2 regions of the Streptomyces sp. 891-h genome follow, and region 2 is predicted to be linked to the other one. Evidence: riboswitches for the same ligand, from Rfam matches in the RefSeq annotation. Region 2 holds a riboswitch; the other holds the start of a gene.
The links. A riboswitch is a leader RNA that binds a small molecule or an ion and turns the genes downstream of it on or off. The one in region 2 is predicted to bind S-adenosylmethionine.

Region 1 (11,425 bases), 1.5 Mb from region 2:
TCCGCGGCTGGATGGAGGCCGCCGACGGCTGGGGCGAGGGCGAGGCCCTGCGCGCCGCCCTCGCCCGGAGCGAGGTGCTGGCGCGCGGCCCCAAGGCGTGCGGGGCGCTGCGCGCCGCCGGGCTCCGCGAGGCCTGGTCCCCGGCCTCGGAGTCCTCCACCGAAGTCCTCGAACGCCTGCTCGCCCGGGACGACCTGGACGGATTGCGGATCGCCGTCCAACTGCACGGTGAACCGCTGCGCGACTTCATCGACGCGCTGCGGGGCGCCGGCGCCGAGGTGGTGCCGGTGCCCGTCTACCGGTGGACGGGCCCCCTCGACCCCGCCCCTCTCGACCGCCTGATCGACAGCGTCCTGGCAGGCGGCGTGGACGCCGTCACCTTCACCAGTGCGCTGGCCGCCGCCGGGCTCTACGCCCGTGCCGAGGAACAGGGCGCCGCCGAGGAACTGACCCGGGCGCTGCGCGACCGCACCCAGGCCGCCTGCGTCGGCCCCGTCACGGCCGCGCCCCTGCTCGCCCGGGACATCCCCGCGTACTGGCCGGACCGCTTCCGCGTCGGAGCTCTCGTCCGCCTGCTCGGCGAACGGCTCCCCGCCACCGCGCCCACGCTGCCCGCCGCAGGCCACACGCTGGAGGTACGCGGCTCCGCCGCGCTGCTCGACGGCGAGCTGCGGCCCGTCAGCCCCGGCCCCATGGCCATCCTCCGCGCCCTGACCCGGCACCCCGGCCAGGTGATGTCCTGCGCCGACCTGCTGCCTTATCTGCCCGGCGGCGGCACCGACGAACACGCCGTCGAGGCCGCCGTCGCCCGGCTGCGCACCTCGCTGGGGGTCTCGTCAGTCGTGCAGACCGTCACCAAACGCGGCTACCGCATCGCCCTCGATCCCGCCGCCGTGTGTGAGGGCGACGCATGACCGTCCTCCTCGTCGCCCATGGCACCCGGCACCTCGCCGGCGTCCGCACCGTGCGGGAGCTGGCCGACGGCGTCGCGGCCCGGCTGGGGCAGCCGGTCGCTGTGGCCTACGCGGACGTACGGGGGCCGACCGTGGCCGAGGCCCTCTCCCGGTTGCCCGGTCCCGTCACCCTGATACCCGCGTTTCTCGCCTCCGGCTACCACGTGCGGGTCGACATCCCCGCGCAGGTGGCTGCCGCCGGGCGGGCCGACGATGTGCTGGTGACCCCCGCGCTGGGGGCCGACCCCGCGTTGCTGCCCGCGCTCGTCGACCGGCTCGCCGAGGCAGGGGTCCGGGAGGGCGACGCCGTTGTGCTTGCCGCCGCCGGGTCCTCCGATGCCGGTGCCCGGGCCGAGGCGCACGCCATGGCTCGGCGGCTCGGTCGCCTTCTGCGGGCGCCCGTGCCGGTGGCGTGGGCCGCCACCGCGGAGCCCGCTGTCGCGGAGGAGGTTGCGCGGTTGCGGAGTGCTGGCGCTCGCCGAGTTGCCGTCGCCGCCTGGTTGTTGGCGCCCGGCCTTTTCGCCGACCGCCTTGGGGCGGCCGGCGCCGATGTGGTGGCTGCGCCCCTGGGGGCGCACCCCTCGGTCACCTCCACCCTCACCTCGCGGGCCCACCCTTGCCTCGCGGCCGCCATTGGTTGAGGCCGCCTCCAATGGCTGAGGGCCCAGCCCTCTGACTCCCTCCCGTTCATGGGGGCTCCCGCCCCCAAACCCCCGGGTCCTCGCCGGACGGGCGCTGGGGGAGGAGCCCCCCGACACGACCACTCGGCGGTGAGCCGGGACACAAAGGGGGCGTGCGTCCACAACGCGGCGGGCCACCCCGTGAGGGGGAGGTCCACATGGTGGATGGGGCAATGGTGGGGCCGCGAATGGTGTGGCATACTCCTGCCCAGGTCACGAGCGACAGCGACCAGGCCCCGGCCCGCTGTCCGGCAACCCTCCGTCCGTGGCGGGGTGCCCCGGGTGATGACCAGGCCGTAGGACAGCGAGGTCTACGGCAAGCGCGGATCCCTCATCGCCAGGGGTCCTGGTCTACGAGGGAGCCTTCTGTGAGCAAGCGAATGCGCTAGGGCCAAGGGCAGCAGCACTCTTCCGCGCCCGGGCCCGCCTCCCACCGCCACCGTCACGCTCCCCCTGTCACGCCGTCAGGCAACAGCGCACGTACGGCATTGCCATGCCGCGATGCAACGGCGCCGCGATGCCGCGTTGCCACGACGCCGCGATGCCGTGAGCCTCCATACCACCCCCTCGCCGGAGTACCCTCATGTCTGCAACCACCACATTTGCCCCCATCTGTACCCTCTCCCGCGCCGACGAGCCGCTCCCCGTGCTGGGCCGCGAGGTGCACGTCCCGCTCGTCACCGGCGGCGAAACCCCGTACGCGGCGCTGGACTACGCGGCGAGCGCCCCCGCGTTGCAGCGGGTGTGGGACGACGTGGCGGCGTACGCGCCGTACTACGGCAGCGTGCACCGCGGCGCCGGTTACCTCTCCCAGCTGTCGACGGACCTGTTCGAACAGAGCAGGCAGACGGTGGCCGAGTTCCTCGGCTGCCGTGCAGACGACCAGGTCGTCTTCACCCGGTCGACGACCGACTCCCTCAACCTTCTTGCCGCCGCGCTGCCGCCCGGCACCAGGGTGTTCGTGTTCGAGACCGAGCACCACGCCGCCCTCCTGCCGTGGCAGGCCCGCGGCAGCGACGTGACCTATCTGGACGCGCCCCGGTCGCCCGAACAGGCCGTCGCAACGCTGGAGTCGGCCCTGCACGCGGCGCCCGCCGGGCCGAAGCTGGTCTGTGTGACGGGCGCCTCCAACGTCACAGGGGAGGTGTGGCCGGTGCGTGAGCTGGCCCGCGCCGCGCACCGGCACGGCGCCCGCCTGGTGCTGGACGCCGCGCAGCTCGCCCCGCACCGGCCGGTCAGCCTGTCGGAACTGGAGGCGGACTGGGTGGCGTTCTCCGGGCACAAGCTGTACGCGCCCTTCGGCGCCGGAGTGCTGGCGGGCCGCGCCGACTGGCTGCGCGCGGCGGAGCCGTACCTGGCGGGCGGCGGCGCCAGCCGTCGGGTGTCCCGTACCACGGACGGCACCGTGGAGGCGGAGTGGCACACCACCGCGGCCCGCCACGAGGCGGGCTCGCCGAACGTGATCGGCGCGTACGCGGTCGCCTCCGCCTGCCGGGCCCTGACCGAGGCCGGGTTCGACCGCCTCGTGGCCCGCGAGGAGGAGCTGCTGGCCCGGCTGCGCAAGGGACTGGCCGAACTCCCCGAGGTGCGGGTCCTCTCCCTCTTCGGCGAGGACGCGGACCAGGTCGGCGTGGTCTCCTTCGTCGTGGAGGGCTGGAACAGCTCCCACTTCGCGGCGGCGCTCTCGGCCGAGTACGGGATCGGGGTACGCGACGGCCTCTTCTGCGCCCATCCGCTGCTGCGCGCGCTCCTCGGGCAGCAGGGCGACGCCCCGGGGGAGTGCGGAGCTCCCGAGGGGGCGTCCGGGGGGACCCGCGCGCTCAACGCGATCCGCGTCAGCTTCGGCGCCGGGACGCCGGACGAGCACGTGGACCGGTTCCTCGGCGCCGTCAGGCAGTTGGTGCGGGACGGAGCGAGCTGGACCTACCGTACGGAGAACGGCCGCTGCGTCCCGGACCCCCGCAGGGGCGCGGCGAACTGAGCCGTCGTCCCTCGCCCCGGTCAGCCGGCGGCCTCCCGCTCCCGTACCGGCACCATCAGATGGGTGACGAGCCGGTCGGGTGGGGTGGTGGCGGGGTCGTCGACGTAGACCTCCCGCAGCGGCCCGGCCGGGGCGTGCCCGCGCTCGGCGCACCACGCCAGCAGCGCGTGTGCGGTCAGCGGGATCTGCGCGTACGGGCCCACATGCGTCGCGCGGGCGAACGTCCCGCCCGGCAGCAGCTCGGCGGTCACGGACTCGGACACAGCGGCGCCGCCGTCTTCCAGGGTGGCGCCGTCCTCCAGCGCCGCCCCGACCGAGATCGGAACGTGCTCCTCCATGTCGAGCGGGAACAGCCCGGTGAGCTGGGGCGGGCCGTCCCCTGAGAGCAGCGGCAGGAGCCGGGCCACACAGCGGGAGGTGGCCCGCGCGATGTCGTACGGCGAGGTGGCGACCTCCCGTACCAGGGCGACGCGCTGTGGACCCTCCTCGTGGAGGGCGACGTGTGCGGTCTCGGCGCTGGGCAGCCCCCGCTCCAGGATGTGCTCCAGCGCGGTGAGGCTGTGCCGGCGCCGGGCGAGCTCGCCCTCGAGCCGGTCGCGTACGGCGGCCAGCGCGCCGGGGGCGGTCGGCTCCCCGCGCAGCACTTCGGCCACGACGGGCAGCGGCACGTCCAGGGAGCGCAGCAGGCCGATGGTCAGCGCGTCGGGGGCCTGCCCGGCGCGGTAGTAGCGGTATCCGGTGGCCGGGTCCACCCGGGCGGGAGGCAGCACGCCGAGGTCGGCATAGTGCCGCAGCTGTTTGACGCTGAGCCGGGCCAGGCGGGCGAACTGCCCGATGGACAGCAGGGGTTCGTCGGTCACGCGGACAACGATGGACCCTCCCACCGGGAGAGTCATCCTCCCTTCCGCGCCGTTCCGGCGGAATTCCGCGCCGTTCCGGCGAAACGCCTCAGGAGTCGAGGCCGATGGCGAAGGCGGATTCCAGGTCGTGCTGGGAGTAGGTGCGGAAGGCGATATGGGTCTCGGTGGACTCGACGCCCGGCACCTTGCTGATGCGGCCCGGGATGATGTCGGCGAGGTCGTCGTGCTGGGCGACGCGGACCATGGCGATCAGATCGTGCGCACCGGTGACGGAGTAGACCTCGCTGACGCCCTCGATGGCGGCGATCTGCTCGGCGATCTCGGGGATGCGGTCGGTGCTCGTCCGGATGAGGACGATGGAAGTGATCACGGTGGGGTCTCTCCCTCTGACGCCGGGGTTGGCCCGGTCACTTTAGCCCGGCGGTAGCACAGCCAGGCATACAGGAAGCCCAGCGTGAAACCCACCACATGGGCCAGGTAGGCGACGCCCGGCCCGTCGCCGTCCTGCCGGGCGGCCAGCCACTGCACGGTCAGCCAGAACAGGAGCACCACCCAGGCGGGGAAGCGCAGCGGGAGGAAGTAGAGGAAGGGGAAGACACTGGTCACCCGGGCGTGCGGGTGCAGATAGAGGAAGGCGCCCAGCACCGCGGAGATCGCACCGGAGGCGCCGACCAGCGTCTCACCGGAGGCCGGGTGCGCCGCCGCGTAGCAGAGCATGGCCACATATCCGGTGCCCAGATAGAAGAGGGCGAAGCGCACCGGGCCCATGCGCTGCTCGACCGGTCCGCCGAAGACGAACAGGAAGAGCAGGTTTCCGAGCAGATGCAGCCAGTTGCCGTGCAGGAACAGCGCGGTCAGCGGTGCCGCGAGCGGGCGTACGGCACCGCTCAGCAGCGTGCGGGGCACCACGCCCCACTGGTTGAAGTAGGCCGACCTGGCCTCCTGGAGAGCCCGCCCCGTACCGTAGGAGGGGACGAGGCCGGAGGCCGGGCCGATCAGGAAGACCAGGCAGCAGCAGCCGATCAGGGCGTACGTCATCAGGGGCCGGGCCGGGTGCGGATGCCCGCCGGGGTCCCGAGACGGGGCGTCGGCGCGGCCGGGGCGCTGGGCGTCGGTGCCGTCCATGACCGGATCATGGACCGTCCGGCCCCAGGGCATGCTCCTCGACACACGTGGAGGCGGGCGGACGGTCCCAGGCCGTAGGGTTTACGGGACGTGACCCCGCGCCGCGTGTCTGTGACGTGTCCGCGGCAGCGACAGACCGAGACCCTTCGACACCGAGACCCTTCGACCTTCAGGAAACGAGGACGAGACGATGGCGGTCCCCACGCCGACGGCCGAGACCCGCTGGCGCTGCACCCTGTGCGGCAATCTCACCCGGTTCGACGTGACACGTTCCAGCAAGGTGGTCGAGTACGTCCATCTGGACCTGGCGGGAGCGCCGACGGTCGAGGAGCGGGAGGTGCTCAGTGAGAGCATCGAGTCCGTGCGCTGCAGATGGTGCAACGCCGTGGACCAGGTCGAACTGGTGGACCGGCCCAGCGCTCAGGTGTAGGGCTCAGGGCTCAGAGACGGCAGGTGTGACCGGTGGAGGAACGGACGGGCGGCGACCCTCGGCAGCCGGAACCGGCTGCCGGGAAGGAAACCGGGCCCGCTGCCCGCGCGGCGGCTGAGGGCCCGGCGGCCCGGCCGGACCCCGGCAGCGCCGAGGGACACCCCTCCGCCGGGCCGCACCACGCCCCGGAACCGGACCAGGGCCCGGACTCCGGCACGGAGGGCCGGGACGCTGCGGGACCGGGCGCTGCGGGACCGGGCGCCGCGGATTCCGGCGCGGAGCACGCGGGCGCCGAGACACCGGACGCCGAGGCACCGCGCGACGGCGAGGCGCCGAGCACCGAGGCACCGGACGAGCAGGCGCCGGACGACCAGGCGCCGGACGACGAGGGCGAGAGCCTGGAGCGGCCGCTGCCGGAGAAGGTGCGGCGGCGGGTGGTCGCCGTCACCGGGGACGCCCTCGGCGGACTGACCATCGCCGAACTTCCCCCGCCATTGCGGCAGTATGCCCGTTTCACCCCGCAGCGCCGCGCCAAGTTCGGCGGCAACGCCATGGCGGCCGCATTGGAGAGCGACGCGGTCTTCCGGCAGCGCATCGCCTCCCGGGTGCGCGAACAGCTCCCCGAACTGGCCGGCGCGCTCGACGAGGGCTCCCCGCCCCCGGCAGCCGATCCCGTGGACGTGGCGGCAGCCGCCTACATCCTGCGCCCGTCCGGCTGGGCGAAGCTGGTCGCGGCGGCGGGCGAGGAGGCCCAGCGCGCCCAGGCCGAGCGGGCCGGTGAAGAGGCCCAGCGGGAGCTGGCCCGGCTGCGTGAGGAGCTCTCGCACGCCAAGGGCGCGGCCCGGGACGAGGCCGAGCGGGGGCGCCGCGAGCTGGAGTCGCTGCGCAAGGAGCTGGACGGCACCCAGCGCAAGCTGCGCAGCGCGCAGGCCGATGTACGCCGCCGCGAGGCGTCACTGCGCAAGCTCCAGGAGGAGCTGGACGCGGTACGGTCCGCTGCCGGTACGGAGAAGGCGGCGCTGGACAGCGAGGTGCGGCGGCTCAAATCCCGCCTCGCCGAGACCGAGTCGGCCCTGGAGGCCGGGCGGCGCGCGGCACGCGAGGGCCGCAGCGTGGAGGACATGCGGGTGCGTCTCCTCCTCGACACGGTGCTGGACGCGGCCCAGGGGCTGCGCAGGGAACTGGCGCTGCCGCCGTCCGAGACCCGTCCCGCCGACACCGTCGACGCGGTGGAGCCGGGCCGGATGTCGGCCAAGGACGTGGCGGCGCGGGCGCTTTCGGAGACCGATCCGGCGCTGCTGGACCAACTGCTGGCGCTGCCCCAGGCCCATCTGGTGGTGGACGGCTACAACGTCACCAAGACCGGCTATCCCGCGCTGCCGCTGGAGAAGCAGCGGCTGCGGCTGCTGGGCGGGCTCGCGGTGCTGGCGGCGCAGTCGGGCGCCGAGGTCACCTGTGTGTTCGACGGTGCTGAACTCGCCGCGCCCGTTCTGCTGGCGCCGCCGCGCGGAGTGCGGGTGCTCTTCTCCAAACCGGGCCAGACCGCGGACGAGTTGATCCGCCGCCTGGTGCGCGCCGAACCGCCGGGCCGTGCGGTGGTGGTGGTCTCCAGCGACCGCGAGGTCGCCGACGGCTGTGCGGCGGCCGGGGCCAGGCCCGTGGCCTCCACGCTCCTCCTCAAGCGGCTCGCCCGGAGCTGACCCGTCTCCGCGCTTGACCTCAACTCCTCTGCACATAAAGGACATCCGGGTCGTGGTGCCCCGGGAGAGGTAGCGATGTGTGAGGCAACGCTCGCCGTGCGTTGACGCCGGGTAAAGAATGCGGCTGTGAGACGCCTTTTTTCCTGAGGGATTTGATCGGATCACTACGCGTGGCTAATCTCAGGCCCGAACCTTCGCTCGGTTGATCACCTATCCGGGGTGACAGCGGAGGCCCGCCTCGTTCTGCCCGACCGGGATCGCCCAGTCCCGTGACGCGGAGCCGGAGATGACCAGACCGGCAGGCGGCTGAGGAAGAAGGAGCTCGCCCCAGTGGCGTCCCACCGTCGTCCCAAGCAGCCGAGTCGCGCACGTGTCAGCGTCTTCACCATGACCGCTGCAGCGGCTGTCGCTCTCACCTCCCAGGCGGCGCACGCCGACCCGCAGACCTCCAAGAAGGACGTCAAGGAGAAGGTCGACAAGCTCTACGAGGACGCCGAGGCGGCCACCGAGAAGTACAACGGCGCCAAGGAGAAGCAGTCCAAGCTCTCCAAGGAGGTCGAGCACCTCCAGGACAGCGTCGCGCGGGGCCAGGGCGAACTCAACAGCATGCGCGACAAGCTCGGTTCGATGGCCACGGCGCAGTACCGCTCCGGCGGCATCGACCCCTCGCTGCAGCTCTTCCTCTCGTCCGACCCGGACAACTACCTGGACAAGGCCTCGGCCATGGACCAGTTGAGCACCAAGCAGGCCAGCGCGCTCAAGAAGATCCAGGCCAAGCAGCGCAGCCTCGCGCAGCAGCGCAAGGAGGCCGCGGGCAAGCTGAAGGACCTCTCCAGCACCCGCAAGGAGCTCGGCGAGAAGAAGAAGGAGATCCAGGGCAAGCTCGCCGAGGCCCAGCGGCTGCTCAACACGCTGACCGCCAAGGAGAAGGCGAAGCTCGCCGAGAAGCAGGAGCGCGCCGACCGCGCCTCCAGCGACCGCGCCGACCTGGGCAAGCTCCCGCCCGGCTCGGGCCGTGCGGCCGCCGCGCTGGCCGCCGCCAAGGGCAAGATAGGCAGCCCGTACGTGTGGGGCGCCACAGGACCCAGCTCCTTCGACTGCTCCGGGCTGACCTCGTGGGCGTACAAGCAGGCGGGTGTCTCGCTGCCGCGCACCTCCCAGGCGCAGGCCAACGCCGGTACCCGCATCGGCAGTCAGAGCCAGCTCAAGCCGGGCGACCTGGTGCTGTTCTACAGCGACCTGCACCACATCGGCCTCTACGCGGGGAACGGCCAGGTGCTGCACGCCCCCAAGCCCGGTGCCAACGTGCGCTACGAGTCGATGGGCAACATGCCCTTCCAGTTCGGCGTCCGGGTGGGCTGACCCGCCACCGGGTCACGGGCTCCCCCCCCCCGATCAGCAGCCAGTGTGATGACCGCTAAACGTCCTTCGTCCGAGTGAACCCACCCGGGTGCGGATGACCCCCGCACCCGGCCGGTGACCTGCGCGATCGGCGAACGCCGAGGCGCGGAGCAGGACTTACAAGGCTCCCACGGTCCTTTGTCCCCTGTATGGGCACGGCTACATTCTGCGGGCGCAAGTCGCCTAGCGGAAGGAACGCCTCCTCCAGTGGCATCGCACCGGTCCCCTCGACGTACCCCTCAGCCCGGGCAGGGCTGGCCAGCGCGGGTCACCGTGCTGTCGGCCGCCGCCGCGGGCGCGGCCGCCGCGCTCGTCCCCGCGGCGCCGGCGGGCGCCAAGCCCGACGACCAGCCGTCCGCCGCCGGCCTCAACTCCCGCATCGACCGGCTCTACGAGGAGGCGGAGGTCGCGACGGAGAAGTACAACGGGGTGGCGGAGCGTGCCGGGAAGCTGCGCGAGCAGGTGGCCAACGCCCAGGACGGCGTCGCGCGCGGCCAGGCCAAGGTCAACCGGCTGCGCGACTCCCTCGGCTCCCTCGCGGGCGCCCAGTACCGCTCGGGCGGCCTCGACCCGGCCGTGGCCCTGATGCTCACCGAGGACCCCGACAGCTACCTCGACAAGGCCGCCACTCTCGACCGCATCGGCAGCCGCCAGGCGGCCAGGCTGCGCCAGCTCCAGTCGGCCCAGCGCCACCTCGCACAGCAGCGCAACGAGGCGGCCGCGAAGCTCGAGCGGCTCGACGGACTGCAAAGGTCCCTCGAACAGCAGAAGAAGGACATCCAGAAGAAGCTCGCGGCGGCCCGACGGCTGCTCGACCGGCTGACCCCCGAACAGCGCGCCAACCGCGACGGCCACCGGGCCAAGAGCGCCGCCGGAGTCGACCTCGGCGGCGCCAAGCCGTCCTCGGAGCGCGCCGCCGCCGCTGTCGCCGCCGTCAAGTCGGCGGTCGGACGCCCGTACGCCTGGGGAGCGGCCGGGCCGGGCTCCTTCGACTGCTCCGGGCTGACCCAGTGGGCCTACAAGCAGGCGGGCACCTCCATCCCGCGCACCTCGCAGGCCCAGCGCTCGGCGGGCCGGCAGGTGCCACTGAGCCAGGCCCGCCCCGGCGACCTGGTGATCTACCGCGACGACGCCAGCCACGTGGGCATGTACGTGGGCGGCGGCCAAGTCGTGCACGCGCCCCACCCGGGCGCCCCGGTGCGCTACGACCCGGTCGGCATGATGCCGGTCTCCTCGGTCACCAGACCCTGAACCGCTGCCCGTACCCTCGATGGGGTGCGGCGGCAACGAATGCGGTACGGGCGAGCGCTGAGCGGTACGGCGGCGCTCGCCCTGCTGTGCGGTCTCGGCGGCTGTCTGCGCACCGACGCGCACGACCAGGACCGTGCCCCCTTCCAGCGCCTTCTCGATCGGCAGTCCGCCGCACTGCGCGCCGGTGACGAACACGGCTATCTGTCCGCCGTCGCCCCGCGCGCCGCCGGCCACCAGCGGCAGATCTTCCACAACCTGCGGCGGCTTCCGCTCGCCGAGTGGTCCTACGCCGTGCGCGAGGTCAAGGCGCGGGACCGGCGTGCCACCGTCGAGGCGACCCTCCGCTACCGCCTCGCGGGCTACGACAGAACCGCCACCACCGCCGCCGAACGGCTGCGCTTCATACGGCAGGACGGCACCTGGCGGCTCGCCGACGAGGCGTCCGGCAGCGCCACCCAGGTCTGGGAACAGGGCGCCATGACCGTCGTACGGGGCGAGCACAGCCTGGTGCTGGGCGTCGGCCGCGAGCGCTCCCGACTAAGGGACCTCGCCGACGCCGCCGACCGCGCCGTCCCCGCCGTCTCGGCGACCTGGCCCGAGCACTGGACCCGCAGGACCGTACTGGAAGCGCCCGCCTCCACCCGGCAGATGGCCCGGCTGCTGGGCTCGCCCGCCGCCGCCTCCCGGACCTACGAGGGCATAGCGGCCGTCACCACCGGCGAGGCGACCGGCTCGCACGGAGCCGGAAACGACGCCGACGCCGACCGTATCGTCGTCAACCCCCGCGCCTACGGGCTGCTCAGCGAGGAAGGCCGGCAGGTCGTCCTCACCCACGAGACCACCCATGTGGCCACCCGCCGCTGGACCACCCCCGCCACCCCGCTGTGGCTCTCCGAGGGCATAGCCGACTGGGCCGGCTACCGCGGGTCGCGGCTGAGGCCCCGCCAGGCCGCCCCGGAGCTGGCCCGCGCCGTCGCCGAGGGGAGGGCGCCGCGCGGGCTCCCCGCCGATGGTGACTTCCGCTTCGGGAACGAGCCCGCTGCT
Region 2 (11,425 bases):
GGCAGAGGTACTGGGGGCCTCGTCGCGGGTACTCACGCGGAACAGTCTCCGCGAGAGGACTGAAAAGGTCTAGTCCACTCCAGGAGTCCATGCCTCCGGATCATCGAATGGACGCCAAGCCGATTTCGTACCGGTATCCGGTTTCGCTGGACGCTCGGGGCCTCTTGGGGGAGACTCCCCGCTGACGGGCCGAGGTTGGTGGTGCCAGGGGGGAAGGTGGGCACCGAGTGGCTCGCGCCACGTTCTGAGGTTCGCAGGGCTGAGGGGTATGGAGAAGATGGAACGGCGTCGATTCCTGGGTATGGCCGCCACAGGAGTGGCCGGAGCGGCCGGAATGACCGCGCTGTCCGGCTGTGCCGGCGGCCCGGGATCGGGAGAGGTGACGCTGAAGCTGGTCGCCGCCGACTACGGGAACCCCGGAGCGGACAACAGCTCGAAGACCTACTGGCGCGAACTCGCCGACAGGTTCACCAAGAAGAACCCCGACATCCGCATCGATGTCACCGTCTACAGCTGGAACGACATCGGCAAGAAGCTCACCGACATGGTCGACTCGGGCAATCCCCCGGACATCGCCCAGGTCGACTCGTACGCCGACTGGGCGGCCGAGGGAAAGCTCTACAAGGTCAGCGAACTCCTTCCGATACCCGCGCAGGCCGAGTTCCTCGTCTCCCTCGCCGAGGCCGGTGAGGTGCGCCGCGTCCAGTACGGGCTGCCGTTCGTCGCCAGCACCCGGGTGCTCTTCTACAACAAGGACCTCTTCAAGAAGGCCGGACTCGACCCCGACAAGCCGCCGGAGAGCTGGCAGGAGATCAAGTCCGCTGCCCGCGCCCTCAAGGCCGCCGGGGTCAAGATCCCCTACGGGCTGCCGCTCGGCCCCGAGGAAGCACAGGGCGAATCCCTGATGTGGATGCTCGGCAACGGCGGCGCCTATGTCGACAGCGTCGGCAACTACACCATCAACTCCCCCGAGAACATCGAGACGTTCCAGTGGCTGCGCGACAACCTCGTCGGCCCCGGCTACACCGAACCCGGCCCGCAGCGCGTCAACCGGCAGCAGCTCTTCGAAGCGTTCACCAGGGGTGAGGTGGGCATCCTCAACGGCCACCCCACCCTGATGCAGCAGGCCGACAAGAAACACATCTCCTACGGCACCGGAAAGCTGCCCGGCAGCAAGGGCCCCGCCGAGGGCACCCTGGGCGTCGCCGACTGGATGATGGCGTTCCGCAAGCACGGACACCGCGAGGCGTGCGGCAAGTTCCTCGAATTCGTCTTCCAGGAGAAGAACCACTACGCCTTCACCTCGCAGTACGGGCTGCTGCCCGTCACCACCAGCGCCTCCCGGCGGATGCGCAAGGACAAGGACCAGAAGAAGCTCTGGCCCTTCCTCGACCAGCTCACGGGCGCCGAGTTCTACCCGGTGGGCAAGGTCTCCTGGGCGGACACCAGCGCGGTCATCAAGAAGACCATCGGCAAGGCGGCCATGAAGGACGGCGACCCCAAGGGCGTACTGACCAGCCTCCAGCGCAAGGCGGAGGCCGAGGACAAGGCGGCACCGTCCTGACGGACCCGCCGCGTACGGTGGAGGGGTGGACGGAGCGGAAGAAGAGGCCCGTGCGGGGCTGTCCGACGAGGACCGGGCCGTGCTGGCCTTCGCCGCCCGCGGGTGGGCCTCGCCCGGCGAGAAGGAGCGGGCCATCCGGGAGCGGCTCGGGATGTCGCCGGTGCGGTATTACCAGCAGCTGAATGCGCTGCTTGATGATGAGAGGGCGCTGGCTTTCGACCCGGTGACGGTCAATCGGTTGCGGCGGCTCCGCCAGGAGAACCGGGACCGGACCCACTAACCCCTCGCCCCTGATGGGGGTACCCCTCCGCGCTTGCCGGGTACCGGTGCTGGTAACCCGCACTGGTTATGGTGCGATCATGTCGCTTCCCTCAATGCCGGAGACGGCCGCAGGGCGTGCCGGACTCGCCGCCATCCTCGCCGACCCGGCGCGAGCCGTCCTCGCGCTCGACTTCGACGGGACGCTCGCGCCCATCGTCACCGACCCGCAGGACGCGCGGGCCCGCCCCGAAGCGGTGCACGCGCTGGCGCGGCTGGCCCCGCGGCTGGCCGGCGTCGCCGTCATCACCGGCCGGCCCGCCGCGGACGCCGTACGGTTCGGCGGCTTCGAGAGCGTCGCCGGACTGGAGGGCCTGACGGTGCTGGGCGCGTACGGGGCCGAACGGTGGGACGCCGCCGACCCGGTCGTACGCGCGCCCGAACCGCCCGCCGGGGTCGCGGACGTACGGGCCGAACTCCCGGCCGTACTCGCCGCGTCGGCGGCGCCGCAGGGCACCTGGACGGAGGACAAGGGACGGGCGCTCGCCGTGCACACCCGGCGCGCGGCAACCCCCGACGAGGCGCTCGACCGGCTGCGCGCCCCGCTGTACGCCCTCGCCGAGCGGCACGGACTCGTGGTCGAGCCCGGGCGCATGGTGCTCGAACTCCGCCCGCCCGGCGCCGACAAGGGCGCGGCCCTGACCGGCTACGTCCACGAAAGGGCCGCAACCGCCGTCGCCTACGCGGGTGACGACCTGGGCGACGTCCCCGCGTACGACGCCGTCGAGGCGCTGCGCCGGGAGGGCGTTCCCGGGCTGCTGATCTACAGCGCGCCGGAGACGGCCACCGAGTCGGTGGAGGAGCTCCGTACCGGCGCCGACCTCCGCGTCACGGGCCCGGCCGGGCTGGCGGCCTGGCTGGAGGCCCTGGCGGACGAGCTGTAGACCGCGGCTGTGCTGCGGCCGCCACGACCGGTCAGGCCCTGAGTGCTTCCAGCTGGTCGAGGAGCCAGCTGGCCGGCGGCCGTGAAGTGGCGATCCCGGCCAGACGCCGGGTCCGCTCCGTGCGGGTGGCGGCGTCCAGCTCCAGCGCGGTCCGCAGCACTTCGGCCGTCTCCCGCACGTCGAAGGGGTTCACCGCGAGCGCTTCGGACGCCAGTTCCTCGTACGCTCCCGCCTCCCGGGAGAGCACCAGCGCGCAGCCCTCGTCGGAGACCACGGGGATCTCCTTGGCCACGAGGTTCATCCCGTCGCGGATGGGGTTCACCAGCGCCACGTCCGCCATCCGGTAGGCGGCCAGCGACCGGGCGAAGTCGTCCTTGACGTGCAGGACGACCGGTGTCCAGCCGTCGGTGCCGAACTCCTCGTTGACCGCGTCGGCGACCCGGCCGACCTCGGCGGTGTAGTCGCGGTAGACGGCCAGGTCCTGCCGCGAGGGGTAGGCGAAGGCGAGATGGACGACGCGCTCGCGCCACTCGGGGTGCTCGGCCAGCAGCCGCCGGTACGCGTACAGGCCGCGGACGATGTTCTTGGACAGCTCGGTGCGGTCCACCCGCACGATGGTCCGCCTGGGGCTGCCGTCCGGGCCCGCGCCCACCTGCTCGCGCAGCTGTGCCATCCGCTCGGTCACGTCGTCACGGTGCGCCCGCTCGCGCAGGAAGTCACCGTCCGCGCCCAGCGGGTGCACCCCGATCCGCGTCGTACGGCCCTCGGACGTCACCGAGAGGGTGCCGTCCTCACCTTCGGTGACCGTGGCCCCCAGTACCCCACGGCAGCACTCGGTGAACAGCCGGGCCCAGCGTGCGGTCAGGAACGCGGTGCGGTCGGCGCCGAGCATGCCCCGCAGCACCTTCGCCGCGACCTCGTCGGGCAGCAGCCGGAAGTAGTCGGCGGGCGCCCAGGGGGTGTGCGAGAAGTGGCCGATCCGCAGGTCGGGACGGCGCTCGCGGAGCAGGCCGGGGACGAGCGTGAGGTGGTAGTCCTGCACCAGCACGGTGGCGCCCTGCCCGGCCTCCTGGGCGAGCGCGTCCGCGAAGGCGGCGTTGTACTGCTCGTACGCCGTCCACTGGCGGTCGAATTCCTGGTCGAAGACGGGCTCCAGCGGCGTCTGGTACAGCATGTGGTGGGTGAACCACAGCACGGAGTTGGCGATGCCGTGGTAGGCCGCCTCGAAGGTGTCGGCCGGGATGTCGAGCATCCGTACGGACTGGCCGCCGGTGTCGCCGCCGTCCAGGTGACCTCCCGAGCGCCGGGCCGCCTCGCGGTCGCCCGCACCGAGCGCCGCGCACACCCATACCGCGTCCGCCTCGGGCCCGATGGCCGACAGCCCGGAGACCAGGCCGCCGCCCCCGCGCCTCGCGGTGAGCGTGCCGTCGTCGTCCAGCGTGTAGGACACGGGCCCGCGGTTCGAGGCGACGAGGACCTGTGCCGCCGCCTCCTCCGGTCCCGGTGCTCCCTGTGATGATGTTGCTCCAGCGACCATGCGGCGAGCCTAACTGCCGCCGAAACCGCTCAAAAGGGCACCCTCAGGCCGCCACCCGCTGCCCATATTCGGGCACCGTGCACATCGGTGGCCGCTCCTCGGCGTCCACCAGGTGGCCGCGGGGAACGAAACAGCCGGTCGTGTCCCGCTCGAACTGGGTCAGCTCCGTTCCGCCGGACCGGCCCTCGAACCTGCTGAGCGCCTCGTATGCCGGTGGGCCGCCCCTGCCGATACGGCGCTCGGCCGCCGCGTAGATGGCGGTGGCCATCCGGCCGAGTGCCTGTCCGTCCTGGTTGCGGTGCAGCCGCACGCCCACGTCGACCTGGGCCAGCGCGTCGAGACCCACCAGCTCCAGCGTGTCGACCAGGATCGCCAGCTCCACCCCGTAGCCGACCGGGAAGGGCAGCCGTTCCAGCAGCGAACGGCGTGCCGCGTACTCGCCGCCCAGCGGCTGGACCAGCCCGGCCAGCCGCGGCCAGTGCAGGTTGAGCAGGGGGCGCGCAACCAGCTCGGTGACCCGCCCGCCGCCGGCCGGGCTGCCGGACAGCGGCCGGTCGTACATCGCCTTGACCAGGTGCACATCCGGCTCCGTCAGCAGCGGCCCGACGATGCCGGTGACGAAGTCCGGCGAGAACTCGCGCAGGTCCGCGTCGACGAAGCAGACGATGTCACCGCTGGTCGCAAGGAGCGAGCGCCACAGCACCTCGCCCTTGCCGGGCCGGGTCGGCAGCCTGGGCAGCACCTCGTCCCGGTGGATCACCTCGGCCCCGGCCGCCGCCGCGACCTCGGCCGTACGGTCGGTCGAGCCCGAGTTCATCACGACCAGCTCGTCCACCAGCGGCGTTGCGGCATCGCGGCGGGGCGAGGCCAGCTCGCTGCGGATCGTCGAGACGATGTCACCGACGGTGGCCTCCTCGTTGAGCGCGGGCAGCACCACGCTGACGGTGGTGCCGGTGCGGCGCTTGGCCGCCAGGAGCGCCTCCAGCGGCCGGTCAGCGACGCGCCAGGAGCGGCGCCGCAGCCATTGGCCCACTTCATCGAGCACGTGCGCGCCTTCCTGTAGTCGGTGGGGGTGATCCATGGGGCGGCGGTGATCCATCTCGCGGTTCGGACGTCCCTCTCAAGCGTGACCGCCGTCCGTTACAGTCTTGAACAACGCAGGTGACCTCCGCATCTCGGGGTCGCCGTGACAAACGCCCGAGCGGCTCCCTGCCGTCCGGCGCCATAGTGCAGCTCATCCAGAGGGGCAGAGGGAACGGCCCGTTGAAGCCCCGGCAACCATCCCGCGATCCGCGTGTACGCGGACGTCCGTGTACGCGGACCTCAAAGGCGAGACCGCCTCGTGGGGACGGTGCCAATTCCGGCCCGTGACGAGATACGCCACGGGGAAGATGAGGAGAAAGGGCCTCGCCTCCATGGCTGTGCAGACAGTTGCAGCGAACAGCACCACTTCCTCCGACGACGCCGGGACCTCCGGCGCCCCGTCCGGGAACACCTCCCACGACCTCGGTGCCGCAGTGGCCCTCTCCTGCCGCGAGTGCGGTACCCGCACCGAGCTGGGGCCCAGCTTCGTGTGTCTGGAGTGTTTCGGCCCGCTGGAAGTCGCCTACGAGCTGCCCACCGGTGACCCGGAGGGCCTGCGCAGGCGCATCGAGGCCGGACCCGCCTCGATGTGGCGCTACGCGCCGCTGCTGCCCGTCCCCGCCGACGTCGCCGAGAAGCCGAACCTGAACCCCGGCTTCACCCAGTTGGTCAAGGCCGACCGGCTGGCCGCCGAGCTCGGCGTGACCGGGGGCCTCTACGTCAAGGACGACTCCGGCAACCCCACCCACTCCTTCAAGGACCGCCCGGTCGCCATCGCCCTGGAGGCCGCACGTGCCTTCGGGTTCACCACCCTCTCCTGCTCCTCGACCGGCAACCTGGCCGGCGCCGTGGGTGCCGCCGCCTCCCGTGCGGGGCTGCGCTCGTGCGTGTTCATCCCGGACGGTCTCGAGCAGTCCAAGGTGGTGATGGCCGCGATCTACGGCGGCGACCTCGTCGCGATCGACGGCACCTACGACGATGTGAACCGCTTCTGCTCCGAGCTGATCGGCGACCCGCTGGGCGAGGGCTGGGGCTTCACCAACGTCAACCTGCGGCCGTTCTACGCCGAGGGCTCGAAGTCCCTGGCGTACGAGATCTGCGAGCAGCTCGGCTGGCGGCTGCCCGACCAGCTCGTCATCCCCGTCGCCTCCGGCTGCCAGCTGGTGAAGATCGACAAGGGGCTGCGGGAGCTGATCCAGCTCGGCCTGGTCGAGGACAAGCCGTTCCGGATCTTCGCCGCGCAGGCGGAGGGCTGCTCGCCGGTGTCCCGCGCGTACAAGGACGGCACCACCGCCGTCCGGCCGGTCAAGAAGCCCGACACCATCGCCAAGTCGCTGGCCATCGGCGACCCGGCGGACGGCCCTTATGTGATCGACATCTGCAAGCGCACCGGCGGCGCCGTCGAGGACGTGAACGACGAGCAGATCGTCGACGCGATGAAGCTGCTCGCGCGGACCGAGGGCGTCTTCGCCGAGACGGCCGGGGGCGTCACGCTGGGTGTCACGCGCAAGCTGATCGAGTCCGGCGCCATCGACCCGAGCCTCACGACCGTCGTCCTGAACACCGGTGACGGCCTCAAGACCCTGGACGCCGTGGCTCCGACGGCCCGGCCCACCGCCGTGATCAGCCCCAACCTGGCCGCTTTCCGCGAGGCCGGCCTGGCCTGACCGCCGCCCGGCCGGCCCTCCCGGCAGCCCGGCCGGCCCCGGCGAGCACCGGACGGCTGAAATCCGCCCCCCGGTGTTTAAGCGGCAGCGGGGCCGGAGCGCGACCCCGGGGTGCTTTTCCCCTTACGTTAGGAAGATCGACATGAGCGTCAACGTCCGGATTCCGACCATCCTCCGCACCTACACGGGCGGTCAGGCCGAGGTCACCGCGGAGGGCGGCACCCTCGCCGAGGTGCTGGCGGACCTGGAGAAGAACCACACGGGCATCAGCGCACGGGTGCTGGACGACGCGGGCAAGCTCCGCCGCTTCGTCAACGTCTACGTCAACGACGACGACGTCCGCTTCGAGCAGGGTCTGGAGACGCCCACCCCGGATGGCGCGGGTGTCTCCATCATCCCGGCGGTGGCCGGCGGCTGACCCGTTCGGAGCCGTTCGGAGCCGTTGGGTCCTGTCCGGGCCTGTCGGGCTCTGCTCGGTGCTGTCGGACCGTCGCCACCTGCGGTTCGACCTGGTGATCGCCCCTTCCGGGGAAAACCGGAGGGGGCGATTCCATGTGACGAGAGGTGGTTCGGAAGGCGGTAGAGTGACGGAAGTTCCCTCTCCCGCCGTGCGTCGAACGCAGCGGTGTGCGCGATGAGGAAGCGACAGCGCCACGACAACAACGGGCCAAGTTGCCGTTGGAAACCGAGTGGCAATTGTCGCGAAGGCTCCGTATGTCTGGCCCGACTTGCCCTGCTCCGGCCGCAGTTGAGGCATATTTCCGATCAGTCGTGCCCAGAATTCTCGTCCGATTGACCTGTTGCAGAGGGCGTCCGTGCAGATACATTCAGCGGCGGTCGACGCGTTCCGGCGCACGCCCCCGCTTGCCGGTGGGGGTGAGGTCTGACCCGGGTTCGCGAAGTGCGGGCTCGTGCAAGGGCCAGTAATAGGGGAGTTAGGAATGGCTCAGGGCACCGTCAAGTGGTTCAACGCGGAGAAGGGGTACGGCTTCATCGCGGTCGACGGTGGTGCGGACGTGTTCGTCCACTACAGCGCGATCCAGATGGACGGTTACCGCACCCTGGACGAAGGGCAGCGGGTCGAGTTCGAGATCTCGCAGGGTCAGAAGGGGCCGCAGGCGGACATGGTCCGCGTGACCGGCTGAGTGCCGCCGGACTGCGCGAGAGCTGGACACAGCAGAGAGGGGCCGCACCCACAGGGTGCGGCCCCTCTTCTGCGCCCCGAAGGGGCGCGGGGAACGGCGCGAGTGCCCCGAAGGGGCGCGGGGAACTGCGCGAGCGACCTGGGGGCACCTCCCGGCCTCCCCCAGCCTCCGGCCGGGAGGTGCCCCCACCGACCACCACCCTTCAAGGAGACGCCTTCGGCGTCGCTTGCACTCTCCATGCCCGAGTGCTAATCATTGGGTTAGCACTCTGCGAGTGAGAGTGACAGAGAAGGACCGGGTCGGTGAGGCCGCAGGCCGGGTGGGGAAGGAACCGCCGGGTCGCAGGCCGTCCGTCGCGGGCGCCACGCGGTCCGGAGAAATCCAACCCTCCCCTTGCGCTCGGCGCATGGGGGAATCCAGGGAGGACCAACCCACATGGCCAAGATCATCGCCTTTGACGAGGAGGCGCGGCGCGGTCTTGAGCGTGGCATGAACCAGCTTGCCGACGCCGTCAAGGTCACGCTCGGCCCCAAGGGCCGCAACGTCGTTCTGGAGAAGAAGTGGGGCGCCCCCACGATCACCAACGACGGTGTCTCCATCGCCAAGGAGATCGAGCTCGAGGACTCCTACGAGAAGATCGGCGCGGAGCTGGTCAAGGAGGTCGCGAAGAAGACGGACGACGTCGCCGGTGACGGCACGACGACCGCCACCGTGCTGGCCCAGGCGCTCGTACGGGAGGGCCTGCGCAACGTTGCCGCGGGCGCCAACCCGATGGCTCTCAAGCGCGGCATCGAGCAGGCCACCGAGGCCGTCTCCGCCGCTCTGCTGGAGCAGGCGAAGGACGTGGAGACCAAGGAGCAGATCGCTTCGACCGCCTCCATCTCCGCGGCCGACACCCAGATCGGTGAGCTGATCGCCGAGGCCATGGACAAGGTCGGCAAGGAAGGCGTCATCACCGTCGAGGAGTCGCAGACCTTCGGGCTCGAGCTCGAGCTCACCGAGGGCATGCGCTTCGACAAGGGCTACATCTCCGCGTACTTCGCCACCGACATGGAGCGCATGGAGGCGGAGCTCGAGGACCCGTACATCCTCATCGTCAACTCCAAGATCAGCAACGTGAAGGACCTCCTTCCGCTGCTGGAGAAGGTCATGCAGTCGGGCAAGCCGCTGCTGATCATCGCGGAGGACGTCGAGGGCGAGGCCCTGTCCACGCTGGTCGTCAACAAGATCCGTGGCACCTTCAAGTCCGTCGCCGTCAAGGCTCCGGGCTTCGGTGACCGCCGCAAGGCGATGCTGAACGACATCGCCATCCTCACCGGCGGCCAGGTCATCTCCGAGGAGGTCGGCCTCAAGCTGGAGAACGCCACCCTCGACCTGCTGGGCCGTGCGCGCAAGGTCCAGATCACCAAGGACGAGACCACCATCGTCGACGGTGCGGGCGACAGCGAGCAGGTCCAGGGCCGGGTCAACCAGATCCGCGCCGAGATCGAGAACAGCGACTCGGACTACGACCGCGAGAAGCTCCAGGAGCGCCTGGCGAAGCTGGCCGGCGGCGTGGCCGTCATCAAGGCCGGTGCCGCCACCGAGGTCGAGCTCAAGGAGCGCAAGCACCGCATCGAGGACGCCGTCCGCAACGCGAAGGCGGCCGTCGAGGAGGGCATCGTCGCCGGCGGTGGCGTGGCCCTGCTGCAGGCTTCCTCGGTCTTCGAGAAGCTGGAGCTGGAGGGCGACGAGGCCACCGGTGCCGCCGCCGTCAAGCTGGCCCTGGAGGCCCCGCTCAAGCAGATCGCGGTCAACGCCGGCCTCGAGGGCGGCGTCATCGTGGAGAAGGTGCGCAACCTGACCCCGGGCCACGGTCTGAACGCGGCCACCGGCGAGTACGTCGACATGATCGCCGAGGGCATCCTCGACCCGGCCAAGGTGACGCGCTCCGCGCTGCAGAACGCCGCCTCCATCGCGGCGCTGTTCCTCACCACCGAGGCCGTCATCGCCGACAAGCCGGAGAAGGCCGCCGCGGGCGCCGACGCGGCTGCCGGCGGTGGCATGGGCGGCATGGACTTCTGAGGAAGCTCGCCGTCTGATCGGCTGCCCACCGCCTGGGGCGGGCACCCTACGGGGTGCCCGCCCTTCGCTTGTCCGGTGGGACTTCGGGGGCACGGCCCCGGGATCAGCCGACCTCCACGTCCGCGAAGCAGAGGTACCCCTTGATCTCGGACACCTGGTCGTAGGGGTCCGGGTAGGACCAGGCGATGTCGTGGGCGCTGCCGTCGGCCAGCGACCAGTAGTCGGCGGTGCCCTTGAAGGGGCAGCGGGTGTGGGTGTCGGAGACGGCCAGCAGCTCGGTGCGTACGTCCTCGGGCGGCAGGTAGTACCGCACCGGGTAGCCGGTCTCGCTCAGCAGCAGCGGCCGGTTGCTCTCCGCCAGCACCCGGCCGTCACGCGCGACCACGCGCACGCGCTCGCTGCCTTCCTCGATGGTGATCGTATGCCCCTGTGCGGCCATGGCGCGGTCCTTCCTTCGGAGGTTGTCGGAGCCCGGGCTGGGCCTCGATGCTGAACTCGTCCTTGGTGCCCGGGTACGGACTCGGTGCCCGGATTCGGCCTCAGGCCCCGAAGAGTGCCAGGGCCGAGGTTTCCAGTCCCGTCATCTTCACCGGTACCGGGCGGTGCGTCTCCCAGTCGGCACGGCTGAGCCGTAGCCGTTCCAAGGTGCGGGCCCTGCCCTGCACGGCGACCGTCTGCAGACCGTCCGGCCGGTAGCCCAGCTTCTCCGACACCCGTCGCGAGCGCGGGTTGTCCGTCATCGCGGCGGACGTCATGCCGCGTGCGCCGAGCCCTTCGAAGGCCAGCTGCAGCACGGCCGCCCGCATCTCGGTGCCGAAGCCCTTGTTCTGGTGCGCCGCGCCGAGCCAGGAGCCGGTCTCCGCTTCCCGTACGACCGCGAAGTCGGTACTGCTCACATCCTGACGCCCGATCACCCGTCCCTCGTGCAGCACGGCGAGGCTCAGCGTCCACTCCCCGGGGCGCCAGTTCGCGATGGTGCTCAGCACGTGCTGGAAGCAGCCGCGCTTGCGTTCCTCGGGGTTCGCGGCGGTCCACGGGATGCTGAACGGCATCTCGGCGTCGCCGTGCACCTTGCCGGCGGCCAGCTCCGCCAGTTCGACGAGCGTACGCGCATCCGGAAGGCACAGTTCCAGTCGAGGAGTCGTCAGGCGCAGCCCGTACAA

Region 1: linked by a shared signal. The riboswitch ahead of HC362_RS24650 (aminotransferase class V-fold PLP-dependent enzyme) and the one ahead of thrC (threonine synthase) in region 2 are both predicted to bind S-adenosylmethionine.

Annotation. Positions count from the first base shown of each region.
Region 1 covers NZ_CP050693.1:5,622,002-5,633,426, forward strand. The annotation lists gene HC362_RS24640 (uroporphyrinogen-III synthase) at 1-914, shown strand, start outside; gene HC362_RS24645 (CbiX/SirB N-terminal domain-containing protein) at 911-1,594, shown strand; SAM riboswitch class IV at 1,845-1,962, shown strand; gene HC362_RS24650 (aminotransferase class V-fold PLP-dependent enzyme) at 2,217-3,614, shown strand; gene HC362_RS24655 (MerR family transcriptional regulator) at 3,635-4,474, opposite strand; gene HC362_RS24660 (Lrp/AsnC ligand binding domain-containing protein) at 4,563-4,844, opposite strand; gene HC362_RS24665 (rhomboid family intramembrane serine protease) at 4,841-5,512, opposite strand; gene HC362_RS24670 (hypothetical protein) at 5,790-6,029, shown strand; gene HC362_RS24675 (NYN domain-containing protein) at 6,428-7,729, shown strand; gene HC362_RS24680 (NlpC/P60 family protein) at 8,060-9,091, shown strand; gene HC362_RS24685 (C40 family peptidase) at 9,338-10,381, shown strand; gene HC362_RS24690 (basic secretory family protein) at 10,406-11,425, shown strand, end outside.
Region 2 covers NZ_CP050693.1:4,157,914-4,169,338, forward strand. The annotation lists gene HC362_RS18190 (ROK family protein) at 1-36, opposite strand, end outside; gene HC362_RS18195 (extracellular solute-binding protein) at 278-1,564, shown strand; gene HC362_RS18200 (DUF3263 domain-containing protein) at 1,590-1,844, shown strand; gene otsB (trehalose-phosphatase) at 1,924-2,766, shown strand; gene HC362_RS18210 (trehalose-6-phosphate synthase) at 2,798-4,303, opposite strand; gene HC362_RS18215 (glucosyl-3-phosphoglycerate synthase) at 4,347-5,348, opposite strand; SAM riboswitch class I at 5,535-5,701, shown strand; gene thrC (threonine synthase) at 5,719-7,053, shown strand; gene HC362_RS18225 (MoaD/ThiS family protein) at 7,196-7,471, shown strand; gene HC362_RS18230 (cold-shock protein) at 7,995-8,198, shown strand; gene groL (chaperonin GroEL) at 8,634-10,262, shown strand; gene HC362_RS18240 (DUF427 domain-containing protein) at 10,366-10,701, opposite strand; gene HC362_RS18245 (GNAT family protein) at 10,802-11,425, opposite strand, start outside.